Regions from separate parts of the Thioalkalivibrio sp. ALD1 genome, predicted to be linked through region 3. Evidence: predicted binding sites of a transcription regulator. Region 3 holds the regulator's gene; each other region holds the start of a gene.
The links. Region 3 encodes sigma-54, which starts transcription at its own class of promoters, with help from an activator protein. Its sites were predicted from a motif close to TGGCANGNTNCNTGCTT; they were not measured.
Positions count from the first base shown of each region.

Region 1: the regulator sigma-54 is predicted to act here: its motif matches at 5,756-5,772, upstream of pepA (flocculation-associated PEP-CTERM protein PepA).
Region 2: the regulator sigma-54 is predicted to act here: its motif matches at 4,291-4,307, upstream of F623_RS0107430 (PEP-CTERM sorting domain-containing protein).

Region 1 is NZ_KB906241.1:190,443-198,317, reverse strand. Features, by position in the region: gene F623_RS0101010 (XrtA system polysaccharide chain length determinant) at 1-983, opposite strand, end outside; gene F623_RS0101005 (PilZ domain-containing protein) at 1,339-1,932, shown strand; gene F623_RS0101000 (acyl-homoserine-lactone synthase) at 1,973-2,791, shown strand; gene F623_RS0100995 (PEP-CTERM/exosortase system-associated acyltransferase) at 2,781-3,551, shown strand; gene F623_RS0100990 (ThiF family adenylyltransferase) at 3,823-4,698, shown strand; gene pepA (flocculation-associated PEP-CTERM protein PepA) at 4,827-5,663, opposite strand; gene F623_RS0100980 (class I SAM-dependent methyltransferase) at 5,893-6,561, shown strand; gene prsT (XrtA/PEP-CTERM system TPR-repeat protein PrsT) at 6,652-7,875, opposite strand, start outside.
Region 2 is NZ_KB906243.1:23,500-31,374, reverse strand. Features, by position in the region: gene F623_RS0107445 (TRAP transporter permease) at 1-1,311, opposite strand, end outside; gene F623_RS0107440 (TAXI family TRAP transporter solute-binding subunit) at 1,308-2,309, opposite strand; gene F623_RS0107435 (PEP-CTERM sorting domain-containing protein) at 2,544-3,176, opposite strand; gene F623_RS0107430 (PEP-CTERM sorting domain-containing protein) at 3,522-4,211, opposite strand; gene glyA (serine hydroxymethyltransferase) at 4,798-6,057, shown strand; gene nrdR (transcriptional regulator NrdR) at 6,080-6,631, shown strand; gene ribD (bifunctional diaminohydroxyphosphoribosylaminopyrimidine deaminase/5-amino-6-(5-phosphoribosylamino)uracil reductase RibD) at 6,631-7,806, shown strand.
Region 3 is NZ_KB906241.1:695,123-702,997, forward strand. Features, by position in the region: gene kdsC (3-deoxy-manno-octulosonate-8-phosphatase KdsC) at 1-30, shown strand, start outside; gene lptC (LPS export ABC transporter periplasmic protein LptC) at 69-590, shown strand; gene lptA (lipopolysaccharide transport periplasmic protein LptA) at 583-1,107, shown strand; gene lptB (LPS export ABC transporter ATP-binding protein) at 1,104-1,886, shown strand; gene F623_RS0103280 (RNA polymerase factor sigma-54) at 1,956-3,449, shown strand; gene hpf (ribosome hibernation-promoting factor, HPF/YfiA family) at 3,452-3,790, shown strand; gene F623_RS0103290 (PTS sugar transporter subunit IIA) at 3,795-4,265, shown strand; gene hprK (HPr(Ser) kinase/phosphatase) at 4,332-5,363, shown strand; gene rapZ (RNase adapter RapZ) at 5,364-6,248, shown strand; gene F623_RS0103305 (PTS sugar transporter subunit IIA) at 6,253-6,678, shown strand; gene F623_RS0103310 (HPr family phosphocarrier protein) at 6,650-6,919, shown strand; gene hisC (histidinol-phosphate transaminase) at 7,094-7,875, opposite strand, start outside.

The DNA of each region.
Region 1 (7,875 bases), 500 kb from region 3:
CTTTCGGTATCGGTAATCGCGGCTTGCAGGGCGTCGTTTCCGCCGCCGGCGATGGGTACCATCGACGGGTTGCGGGCATGTTCGGCGGCTTCGCGTGAACGGCGTTCTTCCAGCTCGGACAGGATGCGCCGTGCGGCGACGATGTCCGGGTGGTCGTCGGTATACCGATGCCGCATGGAATCGATGTTTTCCTGCAGGTCGTTGATCCGCCGGTCCAGTTCCGGGTTGCGGTATTGCGCTCTCACCGTGCCTCCGCCCGATCGGTTCTCCTCGGCGCGGCGTTGCAATGCGGCCAGACGGCTGTGCGCTTCGCGCAGTTGCAGTTCCGCCTGCGCCACCTGATCGCGGGTACGTTCCAGACGCGAGTAGAAGTTGCCGTCGCCGCTGATAAAGCGCGCGTTCTGCCGCTTGAAGTCCTCGATCTCGGCTTCCTTGCTTCGCAACTGACGCTCGTAGGTCTCGATCTGACGTTCGATAAAACGCTGCGAAGTGCTCAGATCGAGCCGTGAATCGCCCAGTCCGCGCTCCATGAACAGATTTACCGTCTCGCGTACGACACGCTCGGCGACTTCCGGGTTGCTGTGCCGAAAACGCACGGTGTAGATGTTTTCGCGCCGCTCACCATCAAGGGACAGCCTGCTGCGCAGCAGATTGACTTGCGCGTCGAGGTTGGAGCCCCCCATGTACACGTCCAGGTCGCTTTGCTGGGCGATGGTCTCCAGGTTGTCGCGACTGAGCAGGGTGCGCGTCACCATGCGCAGCCGTTCTTCCGTATCCGGGCGCACGGTCATTCCGCGCAGCAGGGGATTGAGAACGGATTGGGTGTTTACAAACACCTGGGCATCGGCCTGATAGGTGTCAGGGAGGCTCTGGATGTAAGCCCATCCGCCTAGGCACACCACCCAGGCGATCGGAAGAATCCACCAGCGACGGCGCCAGGTGGCACGCGCCCGCTGTACGAAATCCTGAACAACTTTTTCCATCTTTCGTAGCCCCCTGTTAAACCCATTGACGCTTATCTTGACGCCCGCTGGGTCTTTCAAACGGAGTAACACTCGGCCGGGTAAAGAGGGTGCCTGGACAGCGGTTTTAACCGCTTTCCTTGGCCCCCACCCGGGAGACGTCTAGGGCTATTGAAGATGGTTTATTTCGGCTTGTCTACACGTGTCGAGAATGTTTACACCTCAGAAGATTTCATTGCTGAGTTTTCTAATAAATTTTCGTGGTTTTTTAACGGATCAGGGGGTTACGTTAACTGGTACGCAGTTTGCTGGGGTTTGTTCGATTAGGATCGAAACCGGCCGCGAGGGGGAGTGGCTGGATGGGAGAGATTCTCAAATGGACGACGATCTAAGCCAGAAAAGCCTCGCGCAGAATCTCGCGGATTTTTGGCATCCCGCCATGCTCAAGCGCAGCTGGGGCGAGAGGCTCGACTTGATGAACGACATCTACCAGCAGCTTCACCGGTTCAGCGCGAATGACGAGGAATACGAGTCTTGGGCCGGACAAGTGGTGGCGGCAGTCATCGAACGGCTGGGAGAACCCCCCATAACGGATCCGGATCAGGCCGATCTCTATGCCTGTTCGCTGGAGCCAAGGCACTGGTCCGCTGCGTTTGCCTGGCGGTACGGGCGCAAGTCACCCAACAGGCCTGACCAACGCTGCTGGCCACGATACGCGGTCAATCTTTTGACGGAGATCGGTATACGAAAGGAGTGGCACAAGTGTCGTCTGATCGACCTGTCAAGGGGGGGTGCGCGGATTGCACTGGTCAGACCATTTCCGTACCTGTCGCCCGATACCGCCCTGCAGCTGCTGATTCCCACCGCCGGGACCTTCGATGCCGTTGTGGTATCCGATCGCCGGGTTGGCCTGGGTCTTCGGTTCCTCAGGCGCAGTGGTCCCGGTCACCGCATCAACACGACGGCCTGAACCCGTGTCTCCCCGGCCGACCTTGTTACTCAAATGCGCAATGGAGGACGAACGTTTGTACACACATGCCGGCGTCGAGACTGGATGCCCCACTTCAGAACTTTGCCCGTCGGGCGAGGCCTCCCCGTCCTATCAGGTGTATCTCGCGACGGGTGCGCGGGCGCGCCACATTCACTACCGCATGCGCTATGCGGTGTATTGCCTGGAAACAGGCTTCGAAGCGGCCGAACAGTATCCGGGGGGCTTCGAACGCGATATCTATGACGAGCACGCCGCACATTTTCTGGTACGTCTGGGAGGACTGTACGCAGGTGGTCGCTGGGTCGGCGCCATGCGCCTGATCCGGCCGGACACGATGCCGCTCCCTACGATCGCCACCGGGCATCTGTTTCCGGATGCCTTCGCCAGGCCGCAGGCCGAATCCCCGCGGGTGCTCGAGGTCTCCCGCCTGATTGCCCGTGGCGCTCCGGACCGTGGTTCGCCGCTCCTGTTGTATCACCTTTGCCAGGCTGCCCAGTCGTATGCCAGGAATCATGGCTATGATTTTTTGTTGTTCATGATTCGGCCGGCACTTGCACGGCTGCTCCAGCGCCACCACATCCCGATTGAATTGTGTGGCGAGAAGTGTGATCACCGGGGGGTGCGTTTGCCGTTCCGGGCGCCCACCGACGAGTCGGGGGTAGCCCTTTCTGCCTGGCGCCGCCGTCTGGGACTGGGCGATGCATCGGAGCACTCCCACTATGCAGAGTTTGCCGGGAATCCGCCGTTCTCCAGCCGTGCGAAACCGGTTTACAAGCGTTGCTGGCGCAGGCGTCCGTATCGCGCCCCTGGGGCTATGGAAGTGCCCTGTGCAGGATGACCCGCTCATTACGGCCTTTTGTCGCTACTTCTCTCTGGTGCAGCCGGATGAGGAGCAGATGGAAGCCGTTTACCGGCTGCGCTACGAGGTCTACTGCCGCGAGTTCGGTTACGAATCCGAGGAAGACTGCCCTGACGAGCGCGAGATCGACGAATATGACGCCCAGTCGACACACTGCCTGCTGCAACATGTGGTGAGCGGTACCAGCGCGGGCTGTGTCCGCGTGGTGCATGTCGACGACGCCCGCCGGAAGTTGCAAGAACTGCCGATGGAACGGCATTGCCAGAACAGTTTTTACGAGACCGAGTATCGTCCGGACCGGATGGAGCGGGGCGACATATGCGAGGTTTCCCGGCTGGCGGTCAATGGCCTGTTCCGGCGACGTCTGGGTGAATCGGTCACCCCGGTGGGGGACCTTCACCTGTTGAATGTGCCCTTGGAACAGGCGCGCACCTTCCCGCTACTGGCGTTGAGCCTGTTCATGAGTGCGGTCGCGATGATGGAGATCCAGGGCCGTTCGCATGCCTTTGCCATGATGGAGCCATCGCTGGCGCGAATCCTTCGTCGCCATGGGCTGAAGGTCAAGCAAATCGGCACGGTCCAGAATTACCATGGTCGCCGCGCGCCGTTTCATATCAGTCTGCTCACGGCCCTGGCCGGGATTCACCGTTCGCCGTCGATGAGCCAGCTCTATGCGCACTCCTATGTGAACCTCTCCGATCCCCATCCCTCCGACTCTCTCTGGGATGCGGCTGCTTAACCAACGCCGATCAAGGCGCATGCCCGCGTAGGCCGTTCCTGTCTTTCCAGACGAGCGCGCCCGGAGCTTACGCACACTGCGCAGCGGGTAGCGGGTTCTGTTTGGCCGCTATGGATTGACTCGGCGTGCAACGCAGGACCGAAGCAGGGCGGACATCAACCCCGGAGCCATTCAACGGAAACCGGCTTGGCCAGCCACTGCGCCTTGTTCGTTCGCAATCGCGACGAAGCCGTGAACGTGTACACTGAATGGCGTTCCCGGGGGCGGCCTGATGCCTGAGTTCGACTATCACACGGCCTTTCGACGCACTCACGGCTGGGTCACCTGGCCCGAGCTGGAGCGCCTGCGTGGCTCACGGGTGGCCATTGCCGGCCTCGGCGGTGTTGGCGGGGCCCACCTGCTGACGCTGGCTCGTCTCGGGATCGGCCGGTTTCATATCGCAGATTTCGACTCCTTCGAGTTGCACAACCTGAACCGTCAGGCGGGGGCGGGTATGTCTCGCCTGGGCAGGCCCAAGGTCGAGGTCCTGCGCGAGATGGCGCTGGACATCAATCCGGAACTCGAGATCACCACATTCCCGGAAGGCATTGACCGCCACAATCTGGATGCCTTCCTGCAGGACGTCGATCTGTACGTCGACGGGCTCGACTTTTTCGTGTTTCAGGCGCGCCGCGAGGTCTTCGCCGCATCTGCCGACCGGGGCATCCCTGCGATCACCGTTGCCCCGCTTGGCATGGGGGCGGCCTTGCTGAATTTCCGCCCCGGCGGGTTGTCGTTCGATGATTACTTCGATCTGCGCGATGGGTTGCCCGACGAGGAGCTGGCCCTGCGTTTCATGATGGGGCTGGCCCCTTCGATGATGCAGATGGGGTACCTGGCCGATCCCGCGGCCGTTGACCTGGCGGCCCGGCATGGCCCGTCGACCGTGATGGCCTGTGAACTGTGTGCCGGAGTTATGGGCACCGAGGCCCTGAAGATCCTGCTGGGGCGGGGTCGCGTCGCCTGGGCGCCGCATGGAGTCCACTTCGATGCCTATCGCCAGCGCCTCGCCCGCACCTGGCGCCCTGGCGGCAATCGCAATCCCCTGCAGCAACTGTTTCTGGCGATCGGGCGTCGCCGGATGGCGCACCTCCGGGCAAAGGTCTAGAAAGCTTCTGTCCGGTCGTTCTTGTTGTAGTGCATGGTCCAGACACAAAAAAACCCCTCGTCCGAAGACGAGGGGCCGGGAGAGGACTTCCACCCAGGGGGGAGCAGAAGGCCCAACCACAAGGGCTGCTAGGCTTCCAGACCGGTCTCGCGGCGGCGTCGCGTGGCGACGAAGCCGAGCAGTACCAGCCCGGTTCCCAGCAGAAGCAGCATGGCCGGTTCCGGCACTTCCTGCCGTTCGGACCAGCGGGCGTCGGCCGAGCCGACCACCTCGAAGGTGGTGCGCTGGTCGACTTCCTCGAAGCCTTCGATGAAGTCGAACTGGCCGGTTACACGAACGTTCATGTAGAACGGCTCCGGACTGGTGAAGAATTGCTTGCCGTCGTCCGAAAGCATCCATTCGTTGAAGATCAGCGCGAAGCTGCCGATATCGTCCGAATCGGGATCGAAGGAACCCGCGCCCCGTTCGAACACGTCGGACCAGCCGACAAGGATGTCATCACCCGTGTTGCCAAGGGCGACACCGTCTGCGGCATCGTTCGAGTTGAACCCGAAGGAGGTATCCAGGTTCGGGTCCAGATAGAGCGCGATCGAGCCGCTTGCCCCGGTGAACTCACCTGTGGCTGCGTTGTAGTTGCCCGAGGACTCGAACACGGCATACAGGCCGTAGAACAGATCGGCATCGTCTCCCGAGGAACCCAGCCGGTTGCTTACTGACGTGCCTCCAAGGAAGTACTGACCGACGTTCCAGTAGGCCGCCGCATCGAAGGAGCCGTCGGCATCGAGGGTCAGCAGTTCCTCATAGCCACCGGTAATACGGTCGACCTGACGCTCACCTACCGGGATGTTCGTCAGCCCAAGCTGCGAATCATCAATGGTAAAGACGCCGGCGTGGGCGGTACCTGCAAGCCCCAGGCTGGCAACTGCCAGTACCGCGCCCAGCGCTGTTTGCTTGAACCTTTCCATGTTGAAATCCTCCACCTGTTAGTGTCTACGTGTTTGAAATTGCGTTTGCTTTCACTTTGGCTTGCTAGCCTTCCTGTCCTGCACTCGAAGTAAAGCAGGCTGCGTGCCAATCGATATAACTAACGGATAAATTTGGTATTTTTTGTTTTTTGTGCTGACTCGAGAAAGGCCCGTGTAAAAAAACCGGACAGCCGGGCAACGAGGCGCTTGAGTCGTTAAGGAGATGCTCATGTCCAAGCGCGCCAAGACCCGAGACGAGATTGCCGAGGCCTACAAATCGCCACCGTGGTGGTACGACGCTCGCGGCTTCCTGATCCTCACTTTTGCCTACAACAGCACGCTGGGCGCCCAGGTCCGGTTTTTTGGCCGAAACATGGGGGCCCGGCACCTGGAGATCGGCTGTGGCACGGGGACGCTGCTGGAAATGGCGATCAAGTGGCGCTGGCGGCGGAAGCTGCCGGAGAGCGAGGTGGTCGGTGTGGATTACGCCGAGTCCATGCTGGCGGGCGCGCGTCATCGTTTCGCAAAGGACGAGCACGTGACTGTCAAACACGCCGACGCCGCGGAGCTGCCGTTCGCCGACGGCGAGTTCGATACGGCCAACATCGCCAACTCCGTGCACTGCTTTCCGGATGTGGATGGCGCCATCCACGAGGCCCTTCGGGTGCTCAAGCCCGGGGGTACGCTGGCCGCGAACGTATTGCTGTATCCACGCACGCCCCAGCCGCTGAAGGTCATTGCCGAACGCATCAATCGCTGGGGCATGCGCAAGGGCATCCTGCACACGCCGTACGAGGCAAGGGATATCCTGAGCCGGTTCACCAGTGCCGGATTCCAGGTGGTCGACTCCTCGATCTCGGGCAACTGCTACAACCTGCTGTTAAAGCGACCGCAGTAGCCCCGGCGTCGATTTCATCGCTGGCTGGAAAAGCGAAAGCCCACGCGAACGTGGGCTTTCGCTCGGTATGTCGTTCTTGCTGTTCCGGCTTTACAGCGACTCGTGCAGCGACTGGGCCTGCTCGCGTTCCGGGAAGTCCTCGTGGGCGTCCAGTAGCTCCGTCAGCAGGGCGCGCGCCTGTTCGGTTTCGCCGCTGGCCTGGTAGGCCTGCGCCAGATGGAACCCGATATCCGGTGCCTGTGGGCTCATCCGATACGCCCGTCGCAGGGTCTCCAGGGCGCTTTCGGTATCACCACCCTCCAGCAGTACTACCCCCAGAGTGTCGAGAACGGCGGGTTGGTCCGGGGCCAGCTCGACGGCCCGCTGGGCGTACTCGCGGGCGCGGCGATTATCGGACTCTCGGGCCAGCCACGCCGCATTGTTCAGCGCGATGACATCGTTGGGGCGTTGTTCCAGCAAGGTTTCGTAGGTGTCCAGTGCCTCGGGCTCCCGTCCCGAGTTGATTTGCGCAGAACCGAGCAGGTGTCGTGCGGCCGTATCTTCGGGGTGATCCTGCAGCCAGCCCTGGAGGGTCTCGATTGCCGCCTCGGTCTGCCCGGCCCGTTGCTGCACCTGGTATTTCTCCACCAGCCAGTCGCGCCGGACTTCGCGTTCGAGTGCGCGTTCATAGCCCTCGATCGCCTGTTCAAGTTCACCGGCTTGTGCGTCGAACCATGCCTGTTGCGCGATGACCTGGGCCGCCTCGGGGGCACGCTCCGCGACAGGCTCGAAGACGCTGCGTGCCTCGTCTATCTCGCCGGCCAGGCTGAGGTGTCGGGTCAGCACCATGCGCGCACTCATGTGGCTGGAGTCGATCGACAACGTCTCGCGCAGGGCCGTGACGGCCTGCTCGGTCTCGCCCAGGGCGGCGAGGTTACGTGCCAGCCGGAAACGTACTTCCGCGGCCTCCGGCCGCAGCACGGCCAGATGTGCGAGCACTTCCGCCGCGCCCGCGAAATCCCGTTCGCGTTCCTGCAAGTCGACCAGCAGACCGAGTACGCGCGTGTCGTTGGGGTGGTGTGCGCGCGCCTTCTCCAGGGTGGAGCGGGCGGCTGAATAATCCTCCTGCTGGTTCTGCGCGCGGGCCAGCATCAGGTAGGGTTCGATCCGGTCAGGGTGTTCCTCGATCGCGCTTTGCAGCCAGCGCTTGCCGGCCTCCATCTCGCCCTGCTGAAAGTGCAGCGTTGCCAGCCGGATGGCCGAGGTGGGGTGCCCGGGCTCGCGTTCCTGCAGGTCCTCGAGAATCTCGCGGGCGGTGTCCAGGTTGCCCTGGCG
Region 2 (7,875 bases), on a different contig from region 3:
GATCAGGCTGGAGACAGTGATCCCGAAGCTGATCAGGCGGCCCCGCCAGGTGGTGACAGTGGCGCGCTTGAGCCCCTCCATGCCGTTCTTGCACGCCTCCAGGTGCACGATGTAGATCAGCGCGATATAGGCGATCAGGGCCGGAAGGATCGCGTGCTTGAGGACCTCGACATAAGGGATGCCGACGTATTCGACCATCAGGAACGCAGCGGCCCCCATGACCGGTGGCATCAATTGTCCGTTCACCGAACTGGCGACCTCCACGGCCCCGGCCTTGTGTGGTGCAAAGCCGATCCTCTTCATCAGCGGCACGGTGAAGGTCCCGGTGGTGACGACGTTGGCGATGGACGAGCCCGAGACAACGCCGGTCATCCCCGAGGCCATCACCGCCGCCTTGGCCGGGCCACCGCGCAGATGCCCCAGCAGGGAGAAGGCGACCCGGATGAAGTAGTCGCCCGCGCCGGCTCGTTCCAGCAGCGCGCCGAACAGTACGAACAGGAATACGAAGCTGGTCGAGACCCCGAGCGCGATTCCGAACACGCCCTCGTTGGACAGCCACTGCTGGGCCATCGCGCGCGGGTAGCTGGCACCGCGGTGGGCAATCAGGTCCGGCATGATCGGGCCGGCGAAGGTGTAGAACAGGAAGATCGCGGCGATGATCGTCAGTGCCGGACCCAGTACGCGACGAGTGGCCTCCAGCAGCAGGATCAGGCCGATCCCGGCCACAATCAGGTCGACATCCGTCGGGGCCCCCGGGCGATCGGCCAGCTCGCTGTGGAACAGATACAGATACAGCGCGCTGAAGGCCGCGATTGCCGCAAACATCCAGTCGGTCAATGGTACGTGGTGGATGGGGTCGCGGCCGCGCAATAGTGGCAACGCAATCACCAGCAGGGTCAGGCCGATGATCACATAGACCTCGGCCAGGCGTTCCAGGCCCAGTAGCTGCCAGGTCCCGAGCACCATCAGCGACAGCCCGCCCAGGGCATAGATCAGGCCGATCGCACGTGGCCAGGATGCGTGGCGAGTGCCCGGACGGATCGCGGGAAACAGCAGGTAGGCCAGGAATACCGCAAACGCAAGATGAATCGAGCGCGCCTCGGTGTCCGAGACCACGAAGAAGTCCAGCCAGTCGCCCAGGGGCGAGGCAATCCAGATCTGGAACAGGGACCAGGCCACGGCAGTCAGCCAGATCAGGCTGCGCGTGGGGCGTCCTGGATGACGGGCGCCGGATTCCAGTTCCTGGGCGGTCTCGGCCGCCTTGTCCGCCGATTCCGTGGCGGGTTCGGTCGTCCCCCTGGTCTCGCTCATTCAATCAACCCCGCTTCACGGAAGTAGCGTTGGGCCCCCGGGTGCAGGGGGGCCGACAGTCCCTCGTCCACCATCGTCTCGCGTTCCAGCGGTGCGAAAGCCGGGTGAAGGCCGCGAAAGGTCTCGAAGTTCTCGAAAACCGCGCGGGTGATCTCGTATACAGCCCGGTCCGAGGTGCGGGTCGAGGTGACCAGTGTGGCGCCGACACCGTAGGTGTGTATGTCGTCGTCCTGGCCGGGGTAGGTGCCGGCCGGGATCACGGCTCGCAGGTAGTAGGGGGTCTCCTCGACCAACTGGTCGACGGTTGTCCCCGTGATCGAAACCAGGCGGGCGTCGCAGGTTGCGATGGGCTCCTGGATCGCGGCCGAGGGATGCCCAACCGAAAAGACAAAGGCATCGATGCGGTTGTCGCACAGTGCCTGGGCCTGTTCGCGGGAGGGCAGTTCGCTGACCCGGCGGAAGGTGGCATGGTCCCAATCCAGTGCTTCCATCAGGTCTTCCATCAGGATGCGCTGGCCGGAGCCCGGGTTGCCGATGTTGACGCGCTTGCCGGGCAGGTCATCCAGGCCCTCGATACCCGAGTCGGGGCGTACCACCAGCGTCAGGGGTTCGGCATGCAAGCTGAAGACCGCTCGCAAGTGGGCGGCGGGGCCAAATTCCTCGAAGCGCCCGGAGCCCCGGTAGGCGTGGTGCTGAAGATCCGACTGCGCGACACCGAAATCCATGTCGCCCGAACGGATCATGTTGAGATTGAATACCGAGCCGCCGGTACTTTCGGCCGTACAGCGCATCCCGTGTTCGCCGCGCCGGGTGTTGAACAGGCGGCACAGATGCTGTCCCGCCGGATAGTACACCCCGGTTACACCGCCGGTGCCGATGTTGATGAATCGAGACTCGGCTTGCGCGGTGGGGGCAACAAGCAGGCCGACAAGAGCAAGCAATGGCAGCAGGCGTTGCAGCCATGGTCGGTTGGCTCTCGGCACACTGGATCGACTCATACGCCCTCCGGGGTTATGCCGGGAATGAATCGCGGCAGTGCCGAGGATTCTAGGGAGACGCAGATCAAATAGCACGTTCGCCTTCAGGTCGATCTTGCCAGTGGGCCGGAGCGATGAGGGCAATCCTCATTCGGGAAGTCTGGGGTCCCGCGCAGGACAGCCCTCCGTCAGATGCACGAGCACGCCCGGCGGGCGTGCTCGTGATTGCTTGGTGGCGGGTCGCAGGAAGTTGGGTCAAACCGGAGAACTGGGCCCCAATCGTCGGTTGCGGCGTAGAACCAGCCCGAGCAGCCCGAGTCCCAGGCCCATCAGCAGCATCGTCCGGGGTTCGGGGACGGTGCCGGCCGCGCCCGAACGGTAATAGACGCTGATATGCGAGATGTTGCGCGTGGCCATGCCGGGATAATCGAACGGGGGCTGGGTAAAGGGGCTGTTGTAGCTGCCACTCATGCCGGTCATCAGGAACCCGACCAGGTTGGTGCCGCTGCCATGGTTGAACAGGAACAACAGGTCGCCGTATTCCCATTCCGCATCCAGGGCCCATTGGCCACTGTGGCGATTGCCGTCAAAGCTGGCGAGGGTCGAGCTGTTTGTGCCGGGAGAGGTCCAGCGGCCGTCGAACAGCCAGTCGCTGAACCCGAAAAATCCCGTACCCCCGGCAGTATTGACCAGCCAGCTCGAGGGGTCCCCGGCGGTGAAGTCGGCAGCCGCACCATCCAGGGGCGACAGGATCTGACAGCCGGCATTGTTGGTGACGCGGTCAGCGACACTGCCGGACAGGGCACTGCAGTCGAGAAGGGCGGCCTGGGTGGTCCCGGAGAGCGACAGGCTCAACAGGAGCAACGTCCCGGCCAAGAACGAGGGCAAAGGCTTGGATGACATCGGACCTACCTCCATGGGACCAAAGTCCCTCCATGGTTTGTAGTGTTTCCCTCATGAATGCGGCTGTGGCCGACATCGCCCGAAAGTGCCATCACTCACCGAGAGGTAATTAAGCATGGTCCATGCCAATTTGGGGGTGTTGCGGTGATTGGGTTCTCAAAACAACGGGTTGTAGCGAATGGTGCGGAGGGACCAGCGGACGATCAGGGTTCAGGTGTAAAAAATCCCGACATGGCCGGCGGCGGCCGGGCACATGCATCGCTGGCCAGAAGACTTGAACGCGAAGATGGCGCCACGTGGCGCCATCTTCGTGTTGTGCAGTGGGGATGCTCAGGCCGCAATCGAGCCCTTGTGCGCTTTGCGCCGGAAGACGATACCCAGCAAGCCCAGCCCCAGGCCCAGCAGCAGCAGGGTACGGGGTTCGGGGACCGGTACGCCCGGACGGTAGTAAATACTCACATGCGAGATATCCCTGTCATTCCCCGCGCCCGGCAGCGGGAAGGGCGGACTGGTGAACGGCGTGGCGTAGGAGCCGCTGAAGCCGGTCATCAGGAAGCCGGTCAGGTTGGTGCTGCCGCCGTCCTTGAACAGGAATAGCAGGTCGCCGTAGACGAAGCTCGGATCGAGCGTCCAGGTCCCGCTCTGCGCGTGGCCGTTCAGAGTGACCAGGTTGAGGGTCGGGTCCGCCGGATCGAATTCCAGGGGATCGCCATTGCTGTCCGGCGGGTCTTCCCAGCGTCCATCGTATTGCCAGTTGCTGATGCCGAAGAAGCCCGTGCCACCGGCCGTGTTGACGATCCAGTTGGAGGGGTCGCCCCCTACGGGGTCATTCACATTCCCGCCCAGCGGAGAAAGAATCTGGCAGCCGATGTTGGTGGTCACGCGATTCTGTACGCCCCCGTCCAGGTTGGCGCAGTCGAGCAACGGGTCAATTACGGCAGACTGCGCGGCGCCGGAAAATCCCAGGCCCAGCAAGAAGACCGCACTCGCGAAATAGGGTGTCAATCGTGTTGGTTTCATTTTGTTGGCCTCCCCGGGGGTATTGCCTCCGGGAAAATGCGCGGTTCCGGACAGTCCGGTCCTCCTGCATATGAATTCGAAGCAGAAACGGTGCCATGTTGGATGGTGCGGAAAATCGGTTTGGAAAAACATACGCATAGCCGTATATTCCAGATGCTGTCGCGAATCAGTCGCAGTGGATGCGTAAAGAAATACGACACTGTTGTTACTGTGGTTGAATCAATGTAGCCATTGCAGGCGAAGGGAGTGCACCTGGAGTCGGGTTGGCCGCTTTCGAGTCCGGGTTGGTGTAAAGAAACTGGACAAGGGGGGCGCGAGCAGGGTGTCCCATGTCGCGAACGCGGTGATGACGGCGGCATTAGCGAATGAGATCGTCGGGTGTATCGTTCTGAAAAAATTGCAATAAAGTCGTTCAGGTACGGCATGTCGGTCCGCCGCCGGCAGGTCGACGCCGCAGCGCCGGCCTGAAAAAAAGACCCGCATCCCCTATCATTACGCGTCTTTGTTTCCCCCTTCCCTGGCCTGCGCCGGTGAGTCGGCGCGCCGGGAAACCGAATCCACGAAAGTAATGAAACGGGAGATCCGAATGTTTTCGATCGACATGAGCATCCACGGCTACGACGATGAACTCTGGGGCGCGATCAGCAAGGAGGCGCAGCGCCAGGAAGAGCACATCGAGCTGATCGCCTCCGAGAACTACACCAGCCCGCGCGTGATGGAGGCCCAGGGCTCCGTGCTGACCAACAAGTACGCCGAGGGCTATCCGGGCAAGCGCTACTACGGTGGCTGCGAGTACGTGGATATCGTTGAACAGCTTGCGATCGATCGCCTCAAGGAGCTCTACGGTGCCGACTACGCGAACGTGCAGCCGCATTCCGGCTCGCAGGCGAACGCAGCCGTGTACATGGCCCTGCTGCAGCCGCATGACACCGTGCTCGGCATGAGCCTGGACGCCGGCGGTCACCTGACCCACGGTGCCAAGCCGAACTTCTCCGGCAAGATCTACAACGCGGTGCAGTACGGCATCACCGACGAGGGCCTGATCGACTACGACGAGGTCCAGAGCCTGGCCACCGAGCACCAGCCGAAGATGATTGTCGCCGGCTTTTCCGCCTACTCGCGCGTGGTCGACTGGAAGCGCTTCCGCGAGATCGCCGATTCCGTGGGCGCCTACCTGATGGTGGACATGGCCCACGTTTCCGGCCTGATCGCCGCCGGCGAATATCCGAACCCGATCGACCACGCCCACGTGGTCACCTCGACCACGCACAAGTCCCTGCGCGGGCCGCGTGGCGGCTTCATCATCACCAAGGGTCAGCCGGAGCTGAACAAGAAGTTCCAGTCGCTGATCTTCCCGGGGACCCAGGGCGGCCCGCTGATGCACGTGATCGCCGGCAAGGCGGTGGCGTTCAAGGAGGCCCTGGAGCCGGAATTCAAGACCTACCAGAAGCAGGTGATCGCCAACGCCCGCGCGATGGCCGAGGTCCTGGTCGAGCGCGGCTACGACATCGTCTCCGGCGGCACTGACAACCACCTGTTCCTGCTGAGCCTGGTGTCCAAGGGCATGACCGGCAAGGCCGCGGACGCCGCGCTGGGTCGCGCCAACATCACGGTCAACAAGAACGCGGTGCCGAACGACCCGCAGTCCCCGTTCGTGACCTCCGGCATCCGCATCGGCACCGCCGCGCTGACCACCCGTGGCTTCACCGAGGCCGAGTCGCGCGAGCTGGCCGGCTGGATCGCCGACGTGCTGGACGACCACGAGAACGAGCAGGTGATCGACGCGACCCGCGACAAGGTCGTCGAGATCTGCCGCCGCTTCCCGGTCTATGGCGCCCCCGAATAACGCGGCGTAGCGGCGGCCTGCCATGCGCTGCCCGGCCTGTGGCGCCCACGACACCCGTGTGGTGGACTCGCGGGTGGCCGGCCCGGAGCAGGAACAGATCCGGCGCCGGCGCGAGTGCCGCGAATGCCGGGCGCGGTTCACCACCTTCGAACGGGCGGAGTTCAGCCTGCCGCGGGTGGTCAAGCGCTCCGGCGAGCGCGTCGCCTTCGACGAGGACAAGCTGCGCAGCGGTCTGCGCCGGGCGCTGCACAAGCGCCCGGTGAAGACCGAGGATGTCGAGCGCGTGATCGACGACATCAAGCGCCAGCTCGCCTCCCTGGCGGCCCCCGAGGTCAAGTCCGACCGTATTGGCGAGATGGTCCTGGCGGCCTTGCATGCCCTGGACCATGTGGCCTATATCCGTTTTGCCTCCATCTATCTGAGCTTTGCCAGCGTGCAATCCTTCCGCGAGGCCATCGAACGGCTCGAGGATGACCTGACGCCGGAGATGCGCCGTTCACAGCTGCGCCTGATCGATGAAGGACTCTCCGACACGGATACCGCCGCGTCGGGGGATTCGCAGGAGGACGACTGATGGCACAGCCGGGACACGAGCAGGCGGTGGACGATCGACTCCACATGGCGCGGGCGCTGGAGCTGGCCGATCTGGGCCGCTTCAGTGCCGATCCCAATCCTCGGGTGGGCTGTGTGCTGGTACGCGATGACGAGGTCGTCGGAGAGGGGCTGCACTGGCGTGCCGGCGAGCCGCACGCCGAGGTGAACGCCCTGCGCGCGGCCGGCGACGACGCGCGCGGGGCCACCGTCTACGTGACGCTCGAGCCGTGCAGTCATTACGGCCGCACCCCACCCTGCACCGAGGCGCTGATCCAGGCCGGAGTGGCCCGGGTCGTGATCGCGATGCAGGATCCGAATCCGCAGGTTTGTGGCGGCGGCATGGAGGCCCTGCGCGCGGCCGGGATCGAGGTCGAAACCGGGGTGCTCGAGGCCGAGGCGCGGGCGCTGAACCCGGGCTTTGTCCAGCGCATGGAGCAGGGACGCCCCTGGGTCCGGATCAAGCTCGCGGCGAGCCTGGACGGGCGCACGGCGATGGCCTCGGGCGAGTCGCGCTGGATTACCGGCGAGGCGGCGCGTCGCGACGTACAGCTGTGGCGGGCGCGCGCCGGGGCGATCCTGACCGGCAGCGGTACCGTGGTGGCCGACGACCCGCGCCTGACCGTGCGCATGAAACCGCACCAGCTGGCCGCCCAGGCCGGCTTCCCCGATGACCCGCACTACTCGGATCTGCCGACCCGCCAGCCGCTCAGGGTGATCCTGGATGCCCGTCTGCGCACGCCCCCCGGCGCCCAGATCCTGAAGAGCGGCCCTGTGTGGGTCCTGACCGGGCCGGATGCCGCGCGCTCGCCGGCGGCCGATACCTTGCGCGGGCACGGCGCGGACGTGCGTCCGATCGCATTGGCCAGCGACTCGCCCGAGGGCGGGCTGGATCTCGGCGAGGTGCTGGCGGAACTGGCGCGGGCCGAGGTCAACGAGCTGCATGTGGAGTCCGGCCCGGGCCTCGCCGGGGCCTTGGCCCGCGGGGGCTGGGTGGACGAGTGGCTGTTGTACCAGGCGCCGTTGCTGCTGGGCTCGAGTGCCCGCCCGCTTGTGGAGTGGCCGCTGGCGCGCATGGACGAGCGCGCGGAGCTGGAGATCCTCGAAAGCCGCTGGGTCGGCGACAGCCTGCGCCTGCGGGCCCGCCCGCGCTCCTGATGGTCCGATCGTCCTGTGCCTTGTCGGGTGCTAAATCCATACGTCCTCCATCGTGTGGTGCGAACGCCT
Region 3 (7,875 bases):
GCCCTGTTCGCGGAGTACGTCGACGGATGAGGTGGGGGGTCGGACTGACGGCGCTGCTCCTGGTGCCAATGGCGGCGCTGGTGGCCGGCGCTGTGGCCAGCGAGCATGAGCCGGAGGGCGAGGTGACGCTGGAGATCGAGGGCTTCACGCTGCATGCGACCGGCGACGATGGCGAGCTGAGCCACCGCCTGCGCGGAACGCGGCTGCGCGAATTTGGCCGCGACGGCCCCCAGCTGATCGACGACCCCGACCTGGATATCTTCGATGCCGGCGGTATCGAGTGGCACTGGACCGCGCCCGAGGCGCTGCACCGTCCGATGGATGAGACCCTCGACCTGATCGGCCCCACGCGAGGTGTGCAGCCCGAGCGTGGCGAGCGCGTACGCACGGTGATCGAGTCCTCCGACGTGACGGTGGCCACCGACACCATGATCGCCACCTCCGAGGCCCTGTCGACGCTGGATCAGCCTGGCCTCTTTCAGCGGGGTGTGGGTCTGCGCGTGGACTCGCGAGGGGATACCATAGAACTGTTCCATGATGTGTACACGTTATACAGCGAGTCGGGCGAGGAGGAAGCCGCTAATGACTGAACGTGGTGGGTCGTCGCTCGCCCGGGCCGGGTGGTCTGTGCTGGTGGGGGGCGTCTTGCTGCTGCTGGCCTCGCCGCTTGTGGCCCAGCAGCAGGCGCTGCCGGTGGAGATTACCGCGGATCATGCGGAGATGGACGACCGCCGGGGCGTGAGTACCTATACCGGTGATGTGATTGTGGTCCGCGGGGATATGACGCTGGAGGCGGACAAGGTCTATGTGCGCAGCCGCGATCGGCGTCCCTACGAGATGGAGGCCCACGGCGAGCCCGCGCGGCTGGAGTCGCCGGATCCGGAGACGGGGGAGATGCGCATCGCCACCGCACTGCGCATCGACTACCTGCTGAACGAAGACCGGGTGATCCTGACGGACCAGGCACACGTGGTCACGGCGGCCGAGGAGGCGCGTGGCAAGCGTATTGTCTACGACCTGGAAACCGACATCATCGAAGCCGAGCGTGGCGAGACCGATGACGAGCGTGTACGCATCAGGATCCAGCCCCGCGAAGACGGCGAATGACCGAGGTGGACCCCAGCATACCAGCAGGGACGGATGGCGAAGCCCCTCCGGTGGCCGGCTATCTGGCCGGACGCGAGCTGACCAAGCGCTATGGCAAGCGTACGGTACTGGATCGCGTCGATGTCGACCTGGCGCCCGGCGAGGTGGTGGGGCTGCTGGGCCCGAACGGGGCGGGCAAGACCACCTGTTTCTACAGCCTGGTCGGCCTGATACGGCCCAATCGCGGCCGTATCACGCTGGGCGACCGGGATATAACCCATGCCCCAATTCATGCGCGGGCCCGCGCCGGGCTGGGCTACCTGCCGCAGGAGGCCTCGATATTCCGGCGACTGAGTGTTTGGGACAATCTCCAGGCCGTGCTGGAGCTCCGGCCGGAGCTCGATCGCCACGAACGTCGTCGGATCGGCGATGCCCTGATCGAGGAATTTCAGTTGGAGACGGTGCGGCACAGTCCGGGGATTGCCTTGTCCGGAGGCGAGCGCCGTCGCGCGGAGATTGCGCGAGCGCTGGCTGGTGATCCACGCTTTATCTGCCTGGACGAGCCGTTCGCCGGCGTGGATCCGATTTCCGTGGGTGATATCCAGGCCGTGATTGGACACCTGGCCCAGCGCGGGATCGGGGTACTGATTTCCGACCACAATGTGCGCGAGACACTCGGAATCTGCGACAGGGCCTATATTCTTAGCGAGGGCCGCATCCTGAGCGCGGGGACTCCGCAGGAACTGCTGGACGACCCGCAGGTACGCCGGGTGTACCTCGGTGAAAACTTTCGGCTGTGAGCTCTCGGTGCAGATGGATCAATGTCTTCTTGAGAGGGTCTTAATGGTCACGATGGACCTGAAACCGCGATGCTGAAACCCGGGCTCAATCTGCAGCTGGGGCAGACGCTGACGATGACCCCGCAGCTGCAACAGGCCATTCGCCTGTTGCAGCTTTCCACGCTGGAGTTGCAGGCGGAGATCCAGCAGGCGCTGGAAAGCAATCCCATGCTCGAGCAGGTGGAGGACGAGGGCGAGGAGGCTCTGGGCGAGCGCCCGGAGGAAGGGGGCGAGCGGGTCGACGGGGATCGCATGCAGGCCGATACGGCCGGCGATGACGTGATCCCCGAGGAGCTGAGCACCGACAGCCGCTGGGACGACATCTACGAGCCCGCTCCGAGCCCGCGCGGCCTGGATGATCGCGATCCGCTGGAGAATACCTCCGACGGCGACGACGAGGGCCTGCAGGACCATCTGCTCTGGCAGCTGCATCTGAGCCACCTGACCCCGCGCGACCAGCGGATCGGCGCGGCGCTGATCGACGCGATCAGCCCGGATGGCTACCTGGACGGTGATCTCGAGGCGCTGGCGGAGATGATCAGCCAGGGCGAGGACGAGCCCGTGGGGGTCGACGAGGTCGAGGCGGTGCTGCACTGGATTCAGCAGTGCGACCCGCTGGGCGTCGGTGCGCGGGACCTGCGCGAGTGTCTGGAGATCCAGCTGCGCCATCTGGCGCCGGATGCCCCGGCGCGCGACGCGGCTCGAGCCATCCTGGAAAACGGCATGGAGAGCCTGGCCAAGCGGGACTACCGGGCCCTGCAGCGGCAGTCAGGCGTGCGCGATCCAGACGAACTGGCGCGGGCGCTGGACCTGATCCGTACTCTGAACCCGCGTCCGGGTGCCCAGATCAGCGAGTCCACTTCGGAATACGTCGTGCCGGATGTCTATGTCCGCCATGACCGCGATGGCTGGCGTGTGGACCTGAACCCGGAGATTGCTCCGCGCATTCGCATCAATGATCTCTATGCAGGCATGGTGCGGCAGGTCTCCGATGCGCGTGACAGCGCGTTCATGCGCGATCAGCTGCAGGAGGCGCGCTGGTTCCTGAAGAGCCTGCACAGCCGCAACGATACCCTGTTGCGGGTCGCCCAGGCCATCGTCCTGCGCCAGCAGGGGTTTCTCGAGCATGGCGAAGTCGCCATGCAGCCACTGATCCTGCGTGACATCGCCGAGGCCCTGGAGATGCACGAGTCGACCATCTCGCGAGTGACCACACAGAAATACATGCACACCCCGCGTGGGGTATTCGAGTTCAAGTATTTCTTTTCCAGTCATGTCGGGACGGCCGACGGTGGCGAATGCTCGGCGACCGCGATCCGTGCCATGATTCGAGAACTGATTGGTGGCGAGACCGCGAACAAGCCACTGAGCGATGCCAAACTGGCCCAGATCCTGTCGGATCGGGGCATCAATGTGGCCCGACGTACCGTGGCCAAGTACCGCGAGGCCATGCACATACCGTCTTCCAGTGAACGCCGGCAGATGGCGAGCATGCCAAGCGGAACCAAGCAAAAAGGAGCCTGACCATGCAGATCAACCTGACCGGCCATCACGTCGATATCACCGACGCCCTGCGCGACTACGTAAACGAAAAGTTCGCGAAGCTGGAGCGCCACTTCGACAAGGTGATCGACGTGCATGTGGTGCTGACCCACGAGAAAAATCAGAACCTGAACAACAAGGCAGAGGCCAATCTCCAGGTCAGCGGTAATCACATCCACGCAGAAGCCAGTCACGAGGACATGTATGCGGCGATCGATGGCCTGATCGACAAGGTGGATCGCCAGCTCATCAAGCACAAGGAAAAGGTCAAGGACCATCACCGCGCCGAGGGTGCCCAGCGCAACCGCGAACAGGCCCTGTAACGCAATGACCATTGCCGAGCTGATCACCCGCGACCGTATTCGACTGGAACCCGAGTGTTCCAGCCAGAAGCGGTCGCTCGAGACCCTGGCCGAATTGCTGGCCGTCGGCGGCGAGGAGTCCGCCGGTCCGGCCAGCGGGGCCATCTTCGAGGCCCTCTCTGCCCGCGAGAAGCTTGGCTCCACCGGTCTCGGTCATGGTGTGGCCATCCCGCACGGGCGCCTGGCCGAGATCGACGCCCCCCGGGTCGCGGTCCTGCGGCTGGACCAGGGCGTCGACTTCGACGCCATGGATCACGAGCCGGTGGATATCCTGATCGCGCTGCTGGTCCCCGAGGCGGCTACCAGTGAACACCTGGATCTCCTGGCGCAGCTGGCTCGTGGCCTTTCTCAGCCCGACAATATCGCCTCGCTGCGTCGTGCCGGTGACGCGGACGCCCTGGAGCGTGCACTGACCAGGGCCTTCGGCGACGCCTGATCATGGGGCCCCAGCAGTGTTCACCATGTTCCGACACTCAACGCTGACTCTTCCGGAGATGCGTGGATGAACGAGGCACTGGGGGAGGGTGGCATCGCACGCGACATCACCGTCGAGGCCCTGATCCAGGCGATGGGCAACCGCCTGGACCTGCGCTACGTCCATGGCGAGCAGGTCGCACCCGACCGCAATCTGGTAGGCGGGGACGGAGACGACCTGCCCCTGGCCGGGCACCTCAACCTGATCCGGCCAAATCGCATTCAGGTGATCGGCGATTTCGAGGCGCGCTATATCGCGCGGCTGAGCGATGAGCAGCGCGAGCAGCTGATCCTGGAGATGGCCCGCACCGGCACGACCGCGGTGATCTTTGCCGAGGACACCTGCCCGTTCTCGGAGATGCCGGACGTCCCCGAGGAGCAGCTGCCACTGATCCTGTGCTCCTCCACCAGCAGCCACGAGATCATCTCGCTGCTGCGCTACTTCCTGCAGCAGCGGCTGGCCCATTTCGAGGTGCGCCATGGCGTGTTCATGGAGATCCTCGGAATCGGCGTGCTGATCAGCGGGGCCTCCAGCGTGGGCAAGAGCGAGGTGGCGCTGGAGCTCATCTCGCGCGGGCACCGGTTGATTGCCGACGATGCGCCGGAGTTCGCCCGCATCGCCCCGGATATCGTGCGCGGACATTGCCCGGCCCTGCTGCAGGACCTGCTCGAGGTCCGCGGGCTGGGGGTGCTGAACGTCCGCGCCATGTACGGGGATTCGGCAATCAAGGGTGGCAAGTATCTGCGGCTGATCATTGACCTGCGCGACCACAGCGAGCCTTCGCCGGTGCCGGACGATCGCCTGAACGGGCGCCGTGGGGAGATCGATATCCTCGGGCTGCGCATCCCGCTGATCAGCCTGCCGGTCGCTCCGGGGCGCAACATCGCGGTCATGATCGAGGCGGCGGTGCGCAGCCACATGCTGCACATGCAGGGCTATGTCGCCGGTGACGACCTGCGCGCACGTCAGCGCCGGCAGATGAGCGGCGAGCCCGAGGAGCCGCCTTACCACCGTGCGATCCCGGCGACCACCGTTCCCAACCCGGATCCGGAGGGCTGAGTGCGACTTCTGCTGGTTAGTGGCCTTTCGGGCTCCGGCAAGACGGTCGCCCTGCACACGCTGGAGGACGCCGGATATTTTTGCGTCGACAACCTGCCGTTGCCGCTGCTTCCCGGGCTCATCGATCAGGTCCGCAGCGGCGACTACGATGCCGACGAAGACCGTCATCTGGCGGTCGGGGTGGATGTCCGTAGCGGGCTGACTGCGCTGGAGGGTTTTGCCGACCTGCTGCGCGAGCTTCGAGGCAAGGGGCTGCAGGTCGAGGTGATGTTCCTGCAGGCCTCCAGCGAGGTCCTGCTGCGGCGTTACCACTTGACGCGGCGCCGGCATCCGCTGGCGCGCGACGGCGTCCCGCTGGTCGACGCTATCGAGCGTGAACGCGACTGGCTCGGGCATGTCGCGGCCGAGGCCGATCTGACCGTGGACACCTCCCGGTTGTCGATGCATGATCTCGCACGCACCCTGCGCGACCGCGTTGGGTTGCTGGGCGAAGAGCGTCTGTCCCTGCTCTTTCAGTCATTCGGGTTCAAGCACGGGGCGCCGCTGGACTCCGACTTCGTGTTCGACGTCCGCTGCCTGCCCAACCCGCACTACGAACGCGACCTGGCCCCACTGACCGGGCGCGACGCCGCCGTTTGCGAGTTTCTTGCGCGTCATGGCGAGGTCGAGGAGATGTATGACGGGATACAGGGCTTTCTGGAACAGTGGGTGCCGCGTATCCGGCAGGATCACCGCAGCTATGTGACCGTATCGATCGGGTGCACCGGCGGGCGCCACCGTTCGGTCTATCTCGTGGAGCGGCTGGCGGCTGCGTGGCGGGGGCGCGAACATGTTACTGTTAGCACCCGTCACCGCGAGCTATCCCTGCCCCTCGAATCGGAGTGAGTCCATGGGCGTTGGTCTGATCCTGATCACGCATCAAAACCTCGGCGACACCCTGCTGCAGACGGCCCGCAGCATGCTGGGCGACCTGCCAGAGGATTGCGAGTCCATGGCGATGTCGCAGAATGACGACCCCGACGAGGTGCTGGCCCGCGCGAGGGCGCGTCTGGGCGAGCTGGATTCCGGTTCCGGCGTGCTGATCCTGACCGACATGTTCGGTTCTACCCCCTCCAATGTGGCCAGCCGCGTGGCGCGGGGGGCGAATGCCCGCGTCATTGCCGGGATCAACCTGCCGATGCTGATCCGTGTGCTGAACTACCGCCATCTGCCGCTGACGGAGCTGGTCAACAAGGCCCTGTCGGGCGGGCACGATGGCATCCTTCTTTGTGACCAGGAGTGTTCGGATGCCGCAGCGCGCAGTCCCCATCGTTAATCGCCTGGGGATGCATGCGCGTGCGGCGGCCAAGTTTGTGAGCCTGGCCAGCCAGTACGCGTCCGATGTGACCGTATCCCGGAATTCCCAGGAAGTGAACGGCAAGAGCATCATGGGGGTGATGATGCTGGCGGCGGCGCAGGGCTCCGAGGTCACCATCACCACTGACGGCGATGACGCCGAAGAGGCCCTCGACGCCCTCACCGAACTCGTCGCCAACCGCTTCGGCGAGGACGCCTAACCCTCCCCTTCTGCCTCCATGCCTTCTCGAGGCTGGGCCTGGTTCGCCATCCGGTGTTCACGTGCCTTCGGTCCACATACTGCCAAGCGCTGTCTCGCCAGCGCAGGTAGGCGGCCGGACGAAAGCACCGTAAACACCGGATGGCGAACCAGGCCCAGCCTCAGAAATCAGGGTTCAGCCGGCGAGGGCGTTGCGCAGGGCCGCAAGAAACGCGTCGTTCTCGTCGGGGCGGCCGACGGTGACGCGCAGGCAGTCAGCCAGTAGCGGGTGCGCGCGGCCAACATCCTTGACGAGGATGCCGGCGTCGCGCAGGGCCGCGAAGCTCGCATGCCCCTGCCCCTCGCGCACCCGAAAGAGGATGAAGTTCGCCTGACTCGGGAACACGTGGTCGACGCCGTCGATCGCCGCAAGCGCGTCGGACAGCCGGCCGCGCTCTTCGATGATGCCGTGCGCCTGCTCATCCAGGGCCTCACGGTGATCCAGGGCGAAGGCGACCGAGCGCTGGGTCAGGGTATTGATGTTGTAGGGCAGGCGCAGCCGGTCGAGGGCATCGATCCAGCCCGCGGAGGCGGCCAGATAGCCCAGGCGAGCACCGGCCAGCCCCAGCTTCGAGACCGTACGCATCACCATCAGCCCGTCGTATTGGCCGACCTCCGGCAGGAAGCTGTGGGAGGCGAACGGGGCATAGGCCTCGTCGACCACCGTGACGCCGGGGTTGGCCTCGATGATCGCCTGCACGGCGACCGGGTCGTCCAGTGTTCCGGTCGGATTGTTCGGGTAGGCCAGGAAGACGACCGCCGGCACGTGCTCGGCCAGGGCGGCATGCATCGCGTCGAGGTCCAGGGTGAAATCGTTGTTCAGCGGGACGCCGATGAAGGGCACGCCCATTGCGCGGGCCAGGACACCGTACATTACGAAGGTCGGCTCTGGCGCCAGGATCGGGCGGCCGGAGGCGG